DNA from 2 places in the Guptibacillus sedimenti genome. Region 2 is predicted to be linked to the other one. Evidence: a T-box and tRNA genes for the amino acid it is inferred to sense, from the RefSeq annotation. Region 2 holds a T-box; the other holds one or more tRNA genes.

Region 1 (8,025 bases), on a different contig from region 2:
GTTCAATCGTTGCACCGAAACGGAGCGCCTGCTTCTTCATGTTTTCCATCAATTCAGGGCCAAGAACGCCATCTGGAAACCCGGGGAAATTTTCTACATCAGTTGTTAACGTAAGCTGACCACCAGGTTCCGGCCCTTCAATGACAAGCGGATCCATATTTGCTCTCGCAAGGTAAATCGCTGCTGTTAAACCTGCTGGTCCTGTTCCTACAATAACTGCTTTATGCATAATGACCCTCCTCTATCGACTTCATTATGTTATTTTTCCTAATTATAAAGAAATAAACCCTTCTCTTACAAATTATATGAGTAATAGTCAATATGTTTCTTCGTTCATGCAAATGGTTGTCCATTTTCCTCCCTTCTTGGTAGAATGGAAACAGTTATGAATTTGTTAGGAAAACTTGAGGTGAATAGAAATGAATCCAATTGTAGAATTTTGCATGAGCAATCTTTCAAGCGGTTCACATAAAGCAATGGAAACACTAGAAAAAGATACGGACCTAGACGTCCTTGAATATTCCTGTCTTGGCCATTGCACGCTATGTAGCCAGGAAATGTACTGCCTTGTAAACGGCGAACGTGTGACTGGTGAAACGCCAGATGAACTTGTTGATAACGTCTACCAGTTCATCGAAGAAAACCCGATGTTTTAAGGAGAATCGGACATACTAAGTGTTGAATCCACATAGAGGAGGCACTTGTATGAAAAACCGTAATGCTTATGATCCTAAAACCGGGATCCAGGGCAAAAAAGAAGGCGAAGACGCTCTTCTGATGAATAAAAAAAGAGGCCCGCAAAACGCGCGCCCTAAAAAGAAGTAAAAGCCGCACGCTGCGGCTTTTTCTTATGCGATTCGAAACCGAAATGTGAACCAAAAATCATCATTTAGCAAATCCCCTGTTGCAATGATATGCTGTTCGCCTTCTTCATCGAGTGTAATCCAACTATTGTGTTCATCCCTGTAAACCGGATAAAAATTTCCCTCTTTAAACAATTTTCGCTGAAACGGGTTTTCTGAACCGACAAGCGGTTCTTCTTCAAAAACATCTCTAATGCATTGTACAAGTTCCATCTAGGCTGTAATCCTCCCTTACTACTCTCCAACCAAAAACACCCCGCGCACCTCTCTTAAGAGAGCCACTTAGGCGGAGTGTTTTTATCCCAATAAATTTTACCTACTTCATAATGCTCTTCAAAATTATCATCTGCTGCATGATAGTGAAAGTTAAACCAGTAGCCATCCTGAGGTGGGTGATCTCTTCGAACGTGAAAGCGCAAAAGGTCTTCTCCACTCTGTTCGCTGTATACATGAAGTATCCGCTCTCCATATCCGCCAGACGGTGATTCTGTTAAACGAAGCGTCCTAAGTTCTTCAATGTCGAGATCTGCAACAGATGCTACAATGGCTTCTGTCATTTTGGGAACGATTGACTCCGAATATTCGCTACCTACACGAGTTGAAATCGCTTCTCCAAACTTTGATAATCCCTGTTCTTCTGACTGACTACTTGCATAAGTGACAAAATGTGCAAGTAATTCAGTAGAAGGAACTTGAGCTGCAATTGTCGGCCAATCTGTAGCCTCTTCTTCCGTAGGTTCCGATAACCCTAAAGGCTCGTCCAATGAATCGAGAAGAAGATGGCCTTCCTCCTGATACGTCTCTGACGGCTCGTTTTTTTCATCTGCCAGGTATCCAGTAGGAATAACCGTTCCTAACGTCATAACAGCGACAAATGCTACAAATAACTTTCTCATCCATAGAGGAAATTTCATTATGTGCACCTGACTTTCGAAGATCAATAGTTAGTCTTATTTTCGCACGATCTATTAAAAAAAGCCAGATATTTACGCTATTTTTCACAATGAAGTCATGAAAAAGAGCGCCTCATGTAAGCGCTCCACGATTTAGCATTGAAACATGTCAATTCTTCTTAAGCTAATTCCTGTATAAACCCACCTTCTACCAGTCCAACGAAATCCGGATACAGACGTACTTCCTACAAATACCGGCCAAAACCAGAACGAATTGCCATCTCTCATCCAAATATAAGTAAATCGATACATGCATCTTCTAATTGAGCCAGGATCAACAGCAAATGTTCCTGCTTGCGCAGAAGACATTGGTCTTGGAGGCGGTGATGCAGGTGGGCTCGATGTTGGTGCTACTGGCTGCTGGCGATAAGCATCAGTGTTGTCATAGTGGTAAGCAATATGCTCATGTTCTTCATAATACATTCGGTCCATCCCCTCTCTTATATACAGCAATGTATGCGGTATCCAAGTGAGATGTACCGAAATGAAAACAACAAAAAAAGCATCTCTCCTGAGTATGCTTGAGAAAAATCATTTCGTTAAAGGATGCTGGTGACCCGTACGGGATTCGAACCCGTGTTACCGCCGTGAAAGGGCGGTGTCTTAACCGCTTGACCAACGGGCCAACAAAATGGAGCGGGTGATGGGGATCGAACCCACGACATCAGCTTGGAAGGCTGAGGTTTTACCACTAAACTACACCCGCAAAGATGGAGGAGGAAGAGGGATTCGAACCCCCGCGGGCGACTAAGCCCCTGTCGGTTTTCAAGACCGATCCCTTCAGCCAGACTTGGGTATTCCTCCGATATATAATTGGTGGAGCCTAGCGGGATCGAACCGCTGACCTCCTGCGTGCAAGGCAGGCGCTCTCCCAGCTGAGCTAAGGCCCCGTAATATGGTGCGCCCGAGAGAAGTCGAATCCCTAACCTTCTGATCCGTAGTCAGACGCTCTATCCAATTGAGCTACGGGCGCGAAAATAATATATGGTGCGGGTGAAGGGACTTGAACCCCCACGTCGTAAGACACTAGATCCTAAGTCTAGCGCGTCTGCCAATTCCGCCACACCCGCATGTGTGGTGCCGGCCAGAGGACTTGAACCCCCAACCTACTGATTACAAGTCAGTTGCTCTACCAATTGAGCTAGACCGGCGAAGTCTATTGAAGCTTAATCAGGTTGTCGTCTCTTCCTCTGCAAGCTTTGCTTTAAAGCAAGCTGCGTCGAGACAAGTCGTAGATCATTCGGTGAAGTCTTGCTCCTTGCTCTACCAATTGAGCTAGACCGCATAATTTCATGAGTAGCACCGCTTATGTTACCTTTAAAATTAATGGTGGAGGATGACGGGCTCGAACCGCCGACCCTCTGCTTGTAAGGCAGATGCTCTCCCAGCTGAGCTAATCCTCCATTAAACAGCGACTTCATAATCATACTATATAAACCGTTACTTCGTCAACACTTAATTTTATGTGTTTTTTCAAGGACAAGACTTATCTTATCATCGCTTTATGAAAAATACAACCCTTTTCCATAAAAAAAAGCGAGGAATTTCTTCCTCGCTTATACTAGTGTTTGAATGAGTGGTTTTTTCTTTTTATTTTCACGGAGTACTGGTCTTTTTTTAGTCACCATTTCAGAATCATATTTTCGGTATTCCTTCATATCAAGTGATTCCCTCAAAAGCTGATCTTCAAGATAGTGACGCTTTCTTTTCAAAAAAACCCCTCCTCATAAGTATTAACTCCCAATACCCCTGTATGCTCGTTTTGAAACTAGAACCTCTTACTTTATTTTAGATCGAAAAGTTACAGGTAACACATAATTTATTCAGCACCTGAAACTTTATTCCTCATTCAGGATAAATTGGTACGTGTTTTCCTTATCCTTTCCTGTTCGCTCGGTAAAGGTTACTTGACCATCCGGTGTAACGGTGATGATCGTTTGCGCTCTTGTACCGTAATTCTCAGATGAAATAAATACCGGTGAAAGCATTCTCTCCCATTCGATTGGTACCCCTGTTTCAGGTAATAAATGATCTGGCGCAGGATCAGCATGCGAGAGCATTTCAAAAAGCCGTTCCTGATCAAGTTCGTTTTTTTCTCGTATATAGTGGGTGAGCTCTTCCTTAAGCATCTCTACTTTCGGCCAGTTCGTATTCAATAAATGATTACTTACCGCATGAATGCCACTTTCTACTCTGGATATTTGGTTTTGCTTATTTGAATAGTAATAAAGGGTGTTAAAATCTCCCGCAAGTAAATTAAACCCATTGTACTGATCTTTCTTTTGTTGAACGGTTTTTAAATATGCCTCTGCTGTTTGATTCTGTCGTAAGTAATCAGCAGGTAAATCGCCTCTTGAATGCCTCTTAGGTTCTTCACCAGGCTCTCGATAATTTGTAAGCGCCGCAATTTTCCCTTTTGTTGTAACACCAAGCCATGTTCCCATTGCTTTCAAATCACGACCACCTAGTAATCCAGGTACATCGTCCCAATAATGCACAGGCATTGTTGGACGCTCGTAAAACTCGTCTCGATTAGCGACTAAAATAAAAGGGTATTTTTTATGAACATTTATTGCTACAGCAATTAAACACACCTCTACGTACCTCCTCACCCTGGTTAAGTGTAAAAAAAACGCAGCGGTATCCGCTGCGTTACATTTGCGCCATGTGAACTTCTTCCTCACAAGCTGATGAACAATATTGCTGATGTTCTTCTTTGCAAGAATCACATACGATATGAAGCTTGTCACACGTTACATTGGCACAATTAATGTACGTATCTGCCGGTTCTTCGCAATGATAGCATTTCCCTATCACCCTATCTTCATCAGTACGGTTCACAGGTACAGCAAGGCGATCATCAAAAACAAAGCATTTACCGTCGAAATATTTGCCTTGTACTTCTGGGTCTTTACCGTACGTGACAATCCCACCATGAAGCTGAGAAACATCAGAGAACCCTTTCTTTAATAAATATCCTGAAAATTTCTCACAGCGAATTCCGCCCGTGCAATACGTTAATACTTTTTTGTCCTTTTGGTCGGCAAGATTCTGCTCGATCCAGTCCGGAAGATCACGAAATGCTTTAATGTCAGGACGAATGGCATTACGGAAATGACCAATATCATACTCATAATCATTTCTAGCGTCAATAACAATCACATCATCGTCTTCTAGCGCTTCCATAAACTCCTTCGGCTCAAGGTAGTTACCGGTGATTTCTTTCGGATTAACATCTTCCTCAAGTCTTAATGAAACAATCTCTTCACGAGGTCGAACGTGCATCTTTTTAAACGTATGACCATGTGCTTCGTCAATTTTAAACACCATATCGTGGAAGCGTTCGTCAGCTTTTAGTTCTTCCATATACCGCTCAGTATCCTGAACGGTTCCTGAAACAGTTCCGTTAATTCCTTCTGTACCGACAAGCACTCTTCCTTTTAAATTCAAAGATTGACAGAACTTAAGATGCTTTCGAGCAAAATAAGCTGGATCTTCAATTTCTACATACTGATAATATAACAGCACTTGATATGCTGAAGCTTCTGATTGCAAATCAAAAACCACCCTTTACGTCTTCTTCACTTAGTACTTCTTATTGCAAGCCTAAATCAATACTATATCTTACCCGATTTAAATAGTGATGTAAAGAAGACTATCTTGTCGGAAAATACTCTTCTTTAAGTTTTTCAATTTCAATGAGAGAAGCCTCTGCCCATCTTCCGCCTTCATGCTTTAACTCAGCTTCTTGTGTACCAAGGGCTTCTTGCAACGATTCGTTGTAATTCGGAACGTCCCCTTCATAGTGGTTAATAGCTGATAACGGCACAAGAGCCTTCTCATATTGAGCCAGCGCTTTACGTTGATGGAAAAGCGGAACATCTAGCTGTTTTGGATTATGAAGATCGCCCTGTGTTGGGTGTTTCATCACCGCAAGCACTTTGACAACCGCTTTTGGATCCTTAAGGTCTACAACCTCTCCAATATACCTACCTGTCTTATATCCTGCTGTGACTATTTCACCTGGTTGAAACGTTTTTTTCTGTGTCATTTTCGCTTCACTCCTTCATCAAACTGTGGGTACAAGTCGATGATATCATAAAATCCTCCTTCGTCAGGAGGATTTTATCTTGTGAAGACATGTTTGCCAATTTCTTTAATAATATGCCTTGTCCGAATCCAATCGTCCGTGGCGATATCAGGATTATAATAAAACAAAGCACCTGAACTTGGATCTTGTCCACTAAGTGCAGCATAGACTGCTTTGTAGGACTCTGGTCCTGGACGCTGATCATATTGACCATCTGATACGGCCGTATATGCGCCACTTTCAAAGATTACTTCTTTTAGGCTATTTGGAAATTTTGAAGAAAGAACACGATTAATGGTTACAGAAGCTACCGCTACTTTTCCTTCAAACGTTTCGCCTCTCGCTTCTCCATTAACTAATTTGGCTAGCATTTCAATTTCTTCTATTGAATAGTTGGTAACGGAAAATTGATCCTTCGTTACTTTCTTAACATCATTCATATTTTTAACAGGAAGGTTAAGCAATAGTGCCACATCCTGCTTCGTTTCCGGTTCAGGCGTTTCACTAGGAGCAATTGCAGTTTGTTCTTCTTCGATCATCGGAGGTACCTTCATCATAGTAACCGCCCCTACTTGATGAGACTGAGCAGAAAACATCGTAAAAAAGAGACTTGTCATTATAATCGTCAGAACCGACTTTTTCATACACCCCATCCTTTCAGTAGCTTTTAACACGCCATAAAGGATAGAGGAAGAACAGCATATTTACAATAGGGAGTCATAGGGATGAGATCCACATATAAGAACAAAAAGAAACTCCTTCCAATTATAGAAGGAGTAAACACTCATCTTAAAATTGCTTCATCGCAAGAACTTGTAGCGTTAATTCATCACTAGGAGGATTATGAAGTCCCGCTCGAACATCTCTGTACAAGCGTTCCAACTGATTCTTTTTCATCAAGCTCCTTCCCCCTACAATGCGCATGGAAAGGTCAACAGCTTCCATCGCAGCTTTAACTGCCTGCGATTTTGCAGCAAAAAGCTGTCCCTGCATGTTCATTCGCTCTTCTGGATACTGATCCCACTGCTCTGCGACCGAATAAAGAAAGTGACGAGCACTTAAGAGTGCAAGGGATATGCGCCCAAACTTATCTTGGATATGGGGAACATCTTTTAATGGAATATCTAGACTGTTCGGTTGATAAGAAGTAACAAATTTCACCGCTTCTTCTCGTGCAGATTCAGCAATCCCAAGATACACAGCGGGGATATGAAGTAACCAGGCAGGAGGAAGGGATGCCGTTTTGCGTTCCTTATCATAAATTTCAAGGAGAGCTTCAGACGGAACGAAGACGTCTGTTAAGACAAGATCATCACTTCTCGTTCCTCTCATCCCCAAAACTTCCCATGTTTGTTCAAGGGATACACCTTTTTGATTCATTGATACTAAGAAGTCAGCTGGCACACCATTTAACGTCGATTTCACAATCACAGAGTCAAGATGTGGACTTAACGTTGTGAATGTTTTTCGGCCAGTAAGCTGATAGCCCCCCTCTACTTCTGTTGCGATCGTTGCAGGCAGTCCTCCTCTCGTTGGATCACCAGTCTCCTCTTCTGTTTGAGCTCTATTCACAAGCGCCCCTTTCAATACATCCATGCAAAGTTCCGCATACTTGTGATCATTCCAAGGTCGACGATCTTGAAGATCTTTTAGAATACCAAAGTGCCAACCAATCGATAACGCACCTGCTCCTTCGCCTTTCCCAAGCTCCTCTTGAATAAGGACTAGTTCGTAAAGGGAAAGTTCTTTCCCACCAAATTCCTCTGGAATGGGCAGTGAAGTAAAACCTGAATCCTTCATACTTGCTATAATGGCGTCAGGAATGCGCGCTTCCTTGTCTATTTGCTCAGCGCTCTCTTTAAGCTCAGCGCGATGCTTACTAGCTAGATCCAGGAGCTCTTTCTGACGATCATTGCGAACAAATTTCTCAATCATTTCATTCACCCTCTTTCAACAAGTTATCAATCCTTCATTTTAGAAGACGAAAGATCAAGAAGTTCATCAATCCGTTCTTGTTCAAATCCAATAATCACTTCATCATCAATGACAATCGTTGGCGTGGACATTGATCCGTGCTCGTTGATGAGCTCATTCCGCGCTGCCTGGTTTTCTTTTATAT
Region 2 (8,025 bases):
GCGTTATGAGCAAATGACACCTTATGATATTCTCCAACGTGCGGCAGAAGGTGGTAAGCCATCAGAAGCAGATATGAAGCTTGTCGAGCGTATTATGGATGAACAGAAGCTAACTCCTGGTGTAATGAACGTTCTTCTTGATTTTATTATTGAAACACAAGATAAAAAACTCTCGAAAAACTACGTAGAAAAATTTGCGAGTCACTGGGCAAGAGCCAGGGTAAAGACAGTGAGAGAAGCCATGGATCTTGCCATAAAAGAACTACAGCAGCCCAAGAAAAAGGCGAATCCAGCATCTCGAGGAAAGGGAAGTTCTACAGCTCGAAAAGACAAAGTTCCTGAATGGATATCGGATCAAAAAGAACCCGATATGTCTCATGAAGAGCGCTCAGAAAAACAAGATCAGCTCAAAAAAATGCTAAGCAAATACAAAAAATAAAGCGGGGTGAAATGTATGGAGTCCATCCAAGAATCGTTTAATAAAATGCCGGGTAACAAGAAGTTCCAACAGCAATATCAAGAAATGAAAAAAGCGATCATGGCAGATGAAGATATTCAAGCATTTATTGAGGAACAAGATGAAGTCGATGAAAAAATGATTGATCGAAGTCTTGCAAGATTGTATGAATTTACGACTCAGTCTAAACGGTGTGAGGGGTGCCCGGGGCTCTCCAACTGTATTAATATGATGCAAGGGTACGAGCCGGAGTTATTTCTTAATCGTTCAGTCATCGATATTCGTTATAATCGCTGTCCAACAAGGATTGAAGAAGATAAGAATAAGAAGCGTAATGAAATGATTCAGAGCTACTATATTCCAAAAGAAATTCTTGAAGCGACATTTGCGGATTTGGATGATGAAGATCCTGTGCGAATTGAAGCGATTGGTACAGCTATTCAATACGTCGAGGACTTTGTTCCGGGTGAAACGAAGAAAGGGCTCTATATTCATGGTGGTTTTGGTGTTGGCAAAACATTTATTCTAGGGGCAATTGCAAATCAGTTAGCGAAGGAAAAAGGCGTTCGTTCGCAGTTTATTTATACGCCTGATTTCTTTCGACAAATGAAGAGTGCCATACAAGATCAATCGATTGATGAAAAGCTAAATTACTTAAAAGAGACTCCTTTATTAATCCTTGATGATATTGGGGCTGAAAATATTTCGAGTTGGGTACGGGATGACATACTTGGTGCTCTGCTCCAATATCGCATGACAGAAGGATTACCAACCCTTTATTCTTCTAATCTAGATTATTCCTTGTTAGAGGAGCATCTCGCTTACTCTCATAAAAGTGGAATTGAAGAAACAAAAGCGAAGCGAATCATGGAAAGAATAAAGCATTTTACCACCCCAGTCTTTTTACAGGGGAAAAATAGACGAGTCTAAAGTCTTCCTTAGGGAAGGCTTTTTTATTGTTCTATACATCATTTCCAATCTGGAGCCATATAGATTTTAGTAAGAAGGTGGACAGGGGGGGGGATATATTGGTTTCAATAACATTTGATCAAAAAGAAGATTTTCAATTTGTTTATGAATATTTGATAAAGGATAGGAACGTTCAACAAAAAGTCTCCGTTAATGAAGAGGAATTAACGCTCTCTGTACAAGTGGAACCATATAATGCAAAGTTGTGTTATCACATCTCCAAATGCATCGTCCGCTGTGTTAGCACCATCTATGAGAAGCGATGGATGAAACAAATATTAACAACAAAATATTACTATCAAGATAAAGATGAAATTGGCGAAATTACAGCAATTGCAAAAAGTATTGGAGAGGGAGACAAAGAAGAACTCCCTCGCTCTGATCGCTACACAAAGCGGGTTGATTTATTGCATCGATCAACGTTTTCTTGTATTGAACAGGGCGGAACGATCTTATTTGACTCTTATTTACGGTTTCGAACCGGTCCTTATCGAGCTCTGTTAACTGAGCTAATTGGCGAAGCGATTGACGAGTATAAACTTGAGCAAGAATATCAGAATTTTATTGAAGCATTAAGGCTTCTTCTTAAATCAAGAGAGGCTCTCCAAGAAAAAGTTGTGCTTGTTTTTGATGGTAGCTACCGATTATATGATCTAAGTGGTCATAAGCTTAATGGGATTCATGAAACACTTGATAACATTCCAAATGGACTTTCTTTGGAAGAAATAGATTCTGAAATACTTTTGCCGCTTCTGATTCTTGCTCCTAAAGAAATTTATTTATATACAGAAGACACGGAAGAAGGGTTGGCTCAAACCATTCGTAATGTTTTTGAAGAACGACTATGTTTTTTTCCGTTGTCACGGGTTAAAAACTTTTTTTCTGGCAATCATTAAAATAAGCTTGATTTTCATAAGTACACTACTTATAATACCTACATACACGCATATACGTTATTGTTACGATAAGGACATGAGATGTTCTGTCTGCTTTAAGAGAGGGAAGGATTGGTGTGAACTTCCTAGCGAGACAAGCATTCTTACCACCTTTGAACTCTACCCTGGAAATAGGGTAGCGTTTCTGCTACGTTACAGCAATCTGAGCCGTATAGGATTTTCTCTATATGGGAAGCAGGGTGGAACCACGAGATAAAACACTCGTCCCTTTTTGGGATGAGTGTTTTTTTATATGCAAAAAGGAGTGAAGAAGCATGGCTGAAATGGTAAAGATTACGTTCCCAGATGGTTCTGTGAAAGAATTTAATAAAGGAACAACAACTGAAGAGATTGCAAGCTCAATTAGTCCGGGCTTAAAGAAAAAAGCTCTTGCAGGAAAGGTGAATGGCGTTCTTTTCGATTTGCGTCGTGAAATTGAAGAAGATGCATCGATTGAAATCGTAACACAAGAAAGTGAAGACGGACTTGAAGTTCTTCGCCATAGTACGGCTCATTTAATGGCTCAAGCGATTAAGCGTCTCTATGGTGATGTGAAACTTGGCGTTGGCCCAGTCATTGATAGTGGATTCTATTACGATATTGATTGCCCTGTATCAATTACACCTGAAGATCTTCCGAAAATCGAAAAAGAAATGAAAAAAATTATTAATGAAAATCTTGAAGTGAAGCGTATTGTTGTCAGTCGTGCTGAAGCAGAGAAAATGTTTAAGGAAATTGGCGATGATCTTAAGTTAGAATTGCTTGAAGCGATACCTGACGATGAACAGGTGACAATTTATGAACAAGGCGAATTCTTTGATCTTTGTCGTGGGCCACATGTTCCTTCAACTAGTAAGATCAAAGCCTTTAAACTACTATCGATTGCAGGTGCGTACTGGCGTGGAGATAGCGAAAATCAAATGCTACAACGCATTTATGGTACAGCATTTCCCAAGCAGTCCCAGGTTGAAGAGTACCTTCGTCTTTTAGAAGAAGCGAAAGAGCGCGATCACCGTAAACTTGGTAAAGAGCTAAAGCTATTTACGATTTCTCAAGAAGTTGGACAAGGGCTCCCAATCTGGTTGCCAAGAGGAGCGACGATTCGCCGTACGATTGAACGATACATTGTTGACCTCGAGGAACGTCTTGGTTATAACCATGTTTATACACCTCACCTTGCGAACGTGGAGCTTTATAAAACAAGTGGTCATTGGGATCACTACCAAGACGATATGTATCCACCAATGAAAATGGATGAAACAGAAGAATTGGTTCTTCGTCCAATGAACTGTCCCCACCATATGATGATTTACAAAAATGATCTGAAAAGCTACCGCAGTCTTCCGTATCGTGTGGCTGAGCTAGGAACAATGCACCGCTATGAAATGTCTGGTGCCCTAGCAGGACTTCAGCGCGTACGTTCAATGACGTTAAATGATGCTCATATTTTCTGTCGTCCAGATCAGATTAAGCAAGAATTTATTGAAGTTGTCGAGCTGATTCAGGAAGTTTATAAAGACTTCAATATTAGTGATTATTCATTCCGTCTTTCTTATCGTGACCCAGCTGATAAGAAAAAGTATATCGACAATGACGAAATGTGGGAAAAAGCACAAAAAATGCTGAAAGAAGCAATGGATGATCTTAACGTTGAATATGTAGAAGCAGAAGGCGAAGCGGCATTTTATGGTCCGAAATTAGATGTTCAAGTGAAAACTGCATTAGGTAAAGAGGAGACTCTTTCGACTGTCCAACTTGATTTCCTTCTTCCAGAACGATTTGATCTTTCTTACATCGGTGAAGATGGTAACCATCATCGTCCAGTCGTCATTCACCGAGGTGTCGTTTCTACAATGGAACGCTTTGTAGCCTTCTTGATTGAAGAATATAAAGGGGCATTTCCAACATGGCTTGCTCCAATTCAGGCAGAAATTATTCCTGTATCGGAAGTACACCTGGAATATGCGAAGAGTGTTCAGAAAAAACTTCAACGCGCTGGAATTCGAGTTGAAGTAGACGAACGCAACGAAAAGATTGGGTACAAAATTCGTGAAGCACAAATGCAGAAAATCCCTTATATGCTCGTAGTAGGGGATAAAGAAGTTGAAGGTGAAGCGGTTAATGTTCGTCGCTACAGCCAGCAGGATTCTGAGACTGTTTCTCTAAACGAATTTACTGCTCGAATAGAAGAAGAAATTAAAGACAAAAAGTAACGAAAAGCCGGCGTAAATGCCGGCTTTATTTTATAAGATGAAACAAATATACAAAAAACACTTGTCACAAAGAGAAAGATTCGTTATGATAATCAAGTGCACTTCGAACGAATCTTATCACCTTGACATAAATTTGGTCAGCATGGTATACTGTCTTAGGTAATTAAATATCGGAAACAAAGCAAGCAGAAGCGCCCGCTTCTCACCTGATTGACGCCATAATTGGTAGTTTGCAGGTACACTGTTCTTATAATTGTGTAATGTGTGGGTGTCGTATGCGCCGACGCTTTTTTTATGCTTTGAACCGGATATAAACCATTTAATGACATCATGTGAGATGATCATCATCGAACAATAACCATGGAGGTGGCTGATTATTAGTAGAGATATGAACGTCAATGAGGGCATTCGTGCTCGGGAAGTACGTCTAGTTGGTGCAGACGGAAACCAAATTGGTGTGAAATCCAAAAATGAGGCATTAGATATGGCTCGTAATGCAAATCTTGATCTTGTGATGGTTGCTCCAAACGCGAAACCTCCTGTTTGTCGCATTATGGACTACGGAAAGTTCCGCTATGAGCAGCAGAAGAAAGAGAAAGAAGCGCGTAAGAAACAAAAGATTATTACCGTTAAAGAAGTTCGCTTGAGCCCGAATATTGAAGAACACGACTTCAATACGAAACTTCGTAATGCACGTAAGTTTCTTGAAAAAGGTGACAAAGTGAAAGCATCGATCCGTTTCCGCGGACGTATGATTACACACTCTGATATCGGTAAAAAGGTGCTTGAGCACCTAGCAGAAGATTGCAAAGATATTGCAACTGTTGAGTCCAAACCAAAAATGGAAGGACGCAGCATGTTCCTAATCTTGGCACCTATCGCAGAAAAGTAATTCTTGAAGGAGGAACTCACTCATGCCAAAAATGAAATCTCACCGTGGAGCTTCAAAACGGTTTAAGAAAACTGGATCAGGTAAACTTAAGCGCAGCCGTGCTTACACTAGCCATATGTTCGGTAACAAGTCTCAAAAGCAGAAGCGTAAGCTTCGTAAAGCTTCTCTTGTTTCCGCAGGTGACTTCAAGCGCATTAAGACTTTAATCTACAACAAGAAGTAATCGGTTTTCATATTATTTAGACACAGAAATTAGGAGGGGTTTAGTATGCCAAGAGTAAAAGGTGGCTACGTAACACGTCGCAGACGTAAAAGAACGTTAAAACTCGCAAAAGGATATTACGGATCGAAGTCTTTGCTTTTCAAAGTTGCTAATCAGCAAGTTATGAAATCAAACATGTACGCTTACCGTGACCGTCGTCAGAAAAAACGCGACTTCCGTAAGCTTTGGATCACTCGTATCAACGCGGCAGCTCGTTTGAACGGACTTTCTTACAGCCGTTTGATGTTTGGTCTTAAAACAGCTGGTATCGACATCAACCGTAAAATGCTTGCTGAGCTAGCAGTTAACGACGAAAAAGCGTTCGCTGAACTAGCATCAAAAGCAAAAGAAAACTTGAAATAAGTTCTCAAAAACCATTCTCACACGTTGAGGATGGTTTTTTTGTAGAAAGCTTTAAGTTAGGAGGAAATGTGAAGTGAACGGTCTTATTATATTTTTTATTTATTTGGTTCTTATTAATAGTGGAAGTTTCATTATAATGGGAGTAGACAAACGAAGAGCAAAAAAGAGAGGTCGAAGGATTTCAGAAAAGACGTTGTGGCTTTTTATTGTAATTGGAGGGAGTATCGGAGGGTATTTTGGTATGAAACGGTTTAGACATAAAACGAAGCATTCTCAATTTGTTTACGGCATTCCTGCTGTTATGATTGTACATATCCTTTTGATAAGCGGTTCTATATACTTGAATAAGTAAAATGATAAAACGCAGCATATGCTGCGTTTTTTTGCGTTTAAGATTCATTTTGTTTAAGGTACCGTTTATCTTTTAAGAAGAGGCGCCAGAAATAAATAAAGCCTGGTGTTAAGATAAAGAAAGCGACAATATACGTGACAATTAGTGCGCGAAAGGTAGCAGGATCTGTAAATCCTGTTTCAATCGTAACATTTGGATAAACGATATAAGGCAGATGCGCTGATCCATAAGCATAGCTTGCGAGTAAATACTGAATGACAATACTAATCATAGCAAGTCTTGGGATGCCGACTCCTGTTTTTCTTGGAATAAAGAGAGCGAGATACCCGATCGCAAAAGTGATCATTGAACCAATCAACCATGGCACATAGTCCATAAGCCTTTCATAAAGCCATGGCGCTTCTGTTCGAATGGTGAGAACGAGCAAACCTGCCATCGCAAGTGAGATTGGGCCAACGAGTATGGCATCTCTTCTATACGTTTGATAAGCTTCTTGATCTGCTGATACATTTGAATAATCAGAGAGTAAAAGTGATGAAAGAAAAAGTGTGCTTGAGATAGCAAAAGCCATAAACGCGTAGACACTTGGACTTGTAAACAATTCACTCAATAACAAGCGTTCTACTCCGTTTGTTGTTTTGATAAACCCACCGTGTGTAATCGGTAACACGCAAATCAAAAGGGCTGGAATTAGAAAACCGGTAATTCCTGAAATAAGTGTTAAGATCCGCTTGTAATTCTCCGATGCTGAATGGGAAAATACGAGAAAGGCACTGCGTAGCGCAAGTAATAAAATTATTAAACTGCCAGGAATAAGTAGCACTGTCCCTAAAGTAAATGTCGCTCCAGGAAAGAAACTAAAGAGCGCTACAACGATAGCTACAATGAAAACATTCGTTACTTCCCAGGAAGGAGAAAGGTAGCGGTTTGCTATATTCGTTGCTTTCGTGTTATTTCGATTTAAATAAATCATCGACCAAAATCCAGCACCGAAATCGATTGTCGCCATAACCGCATAAATGAAAACAAGTCCCCAAATTAATGTGATGGCGTAAAATGCTTCTGACATGTTGTTCACCTCTTATTTTTAATAGACGTACGATTCCTTGGATTATTGATCAAGTTCTTCACTAATTGGATTACGGTTGAAATAATAACGCAGCACGAGCACTGTTGAAATCATGAGAATGATATAAACAATGAGAAATAGAACAAATAGCAGTCCGATGTTTCCAGAAGTTGTCACCGCTTCTTCTGTTTTCATCACGTGATAAATAACCCATGGCTGTCTTCCGGTACAAGCGAAGATCCATCCGAATTCAATTGCAGTGATGGCAAGAGGACCAGCGGCAATAAACGCCCACATTAGCCAGCGTGGGAATTCTTTTCGTTTGAGAATTTTGTACCAAGTAAACCCCACGATGGATAGGAGCATCAATAAAGAGCCGATTCCAACCATTGCATTAAATAGAGTATGGACAAACAAGGGAGGCCACTCATCTTCTGGCCATTCTTCAAGTCCTAACACTTCTGTATCAAAAGCATCGTCAGCTAGAAAGCTGAGCGCCCAAGGAACTTCGAT

The links. The T-box of region 2 lies ahead of thrS (threonine--tRNA ligase). A T-box ahead of a tRNA ligase gene usually reads a tRNA of that ligase, here a tRNA-Thr.
Region 1: it encodes a tRNA-Thr, which carries the amino acid that the T-box ahead of thrS (threonine--tRNA ligase) is inferred to sense. The anticodon was not compared.

What each region holds. Positions count from the first base shown of each region.
Region 1 is NZ_JAQQWV010000012.1:5,373-13,397, forward strand. It holds gene trxB (thioredoxin-disulfide reductase) at 1-229, opposite strand, end outside; gene PQ578_RS21480 (YuzB family protein) at 420-656, shown strand; gene PQ578_RS21485 (hypothetical protein) at 849-1,076, opposite strand; gene PQ578_RS21490 (YpjP family protein) at 1,133-1,777, opposite strand; gene PQ578_RS21495 (transporter) at 1,910-2,239, opposite strand; tRNA gene PQ578_RS21500 (tRNA-Glu) at 2,367-2,441, opposite strand; tRNA gene PQ578_RS21505 (tRNA-Gly) at 2,449-2,522, opposite strand; tRNA gene PQ578_RS21510 (tRNA-Ser) at 2,528-2,620, opposite strand; tRNA gene PQ578_RS21515 (tRNA-Ala) at 2,631-2,706, opposite strand; tRNA gene PQ578_RS21520 (tRNA-Arg) at 2,713-2,789, opposite strand; tRNA gene PQ578_RS21525 (tRNA-Leu) at 2,802-2,886, opposite strand; tRNA gene PQ578_RS21530 (tRNA-Thr) at 2,892-2,967, opposite strand; tRNA gene PQ578_RS21535 (tRNA-Val) at 3,144-3,219, opposite strand; gene PQ578_RS21540 (hypothetical protein) at 3,373-3,528, opposite strand; gene PQ578_RS21545 (NRDE family protein) at 3,655-4,410, opposite strand; gene trhO (oxygen-dependent tRNA uridine(34) hydroxylase TrhO) at 4,469-5,371, opposite strand; gene kapB (kinase-associated lipoprotein KapB) at 5,472-5,867, opposite strand; gene PQ578_RS21560 (cell wall hydrolase) at 5,942-6,550, opposite strand; gene PQ578_RS21565 (acyl-CoA dehydrogenase family protein) at 6,696-7,841, opposite strand; gene PQ578_RS21570 (glutaredoxin domain-containing protein) at 7,868-8,025, opposite strand, start outside.
Region 2 is NZ_JAQQWV010000001.1:1,176,572-1,184,596, forward strand. It holds gene PQ578_RS05700 (replication initiation and membrane attachment family protein) at 1-439, shown strand, start outside; gene dnaI (primosomal protein DnaI) at 455-1,387, shown strand; gene PQ578_RS05710 (putative sporulation protein YtxC) at 1,486-2,322, shown strand; T-box leader at 2,379-2,594, shown strand; gene thrS (threonine--tRNA ligase) at 2,637-4,574, shown strand; ribosomal protein L20 leader region at 4,752-4,873, shown strand; gene infC (translation initiation factor IF-3) at 4,963-5,466, shown strand; gene rpmI (50S ribosomal protein L35) at 5,489-5,689, shown strand; gene rplT (50S ribosomal protein L20) at 5,735-6,091, shown strand; gene PQ578_RS05735 (DUF1294 domain-containing protein) at 6,165-6,443, shown strand; gene PQ578_RS05740 (cytochrome d ubiquinol oxidase subunit II) at 6,481-7,521, opposite strand; gene PQ578_RS05745 (cytochrome ubiquinol oxidase subunit I) at 7,555-8,025, opposite strand, start outside.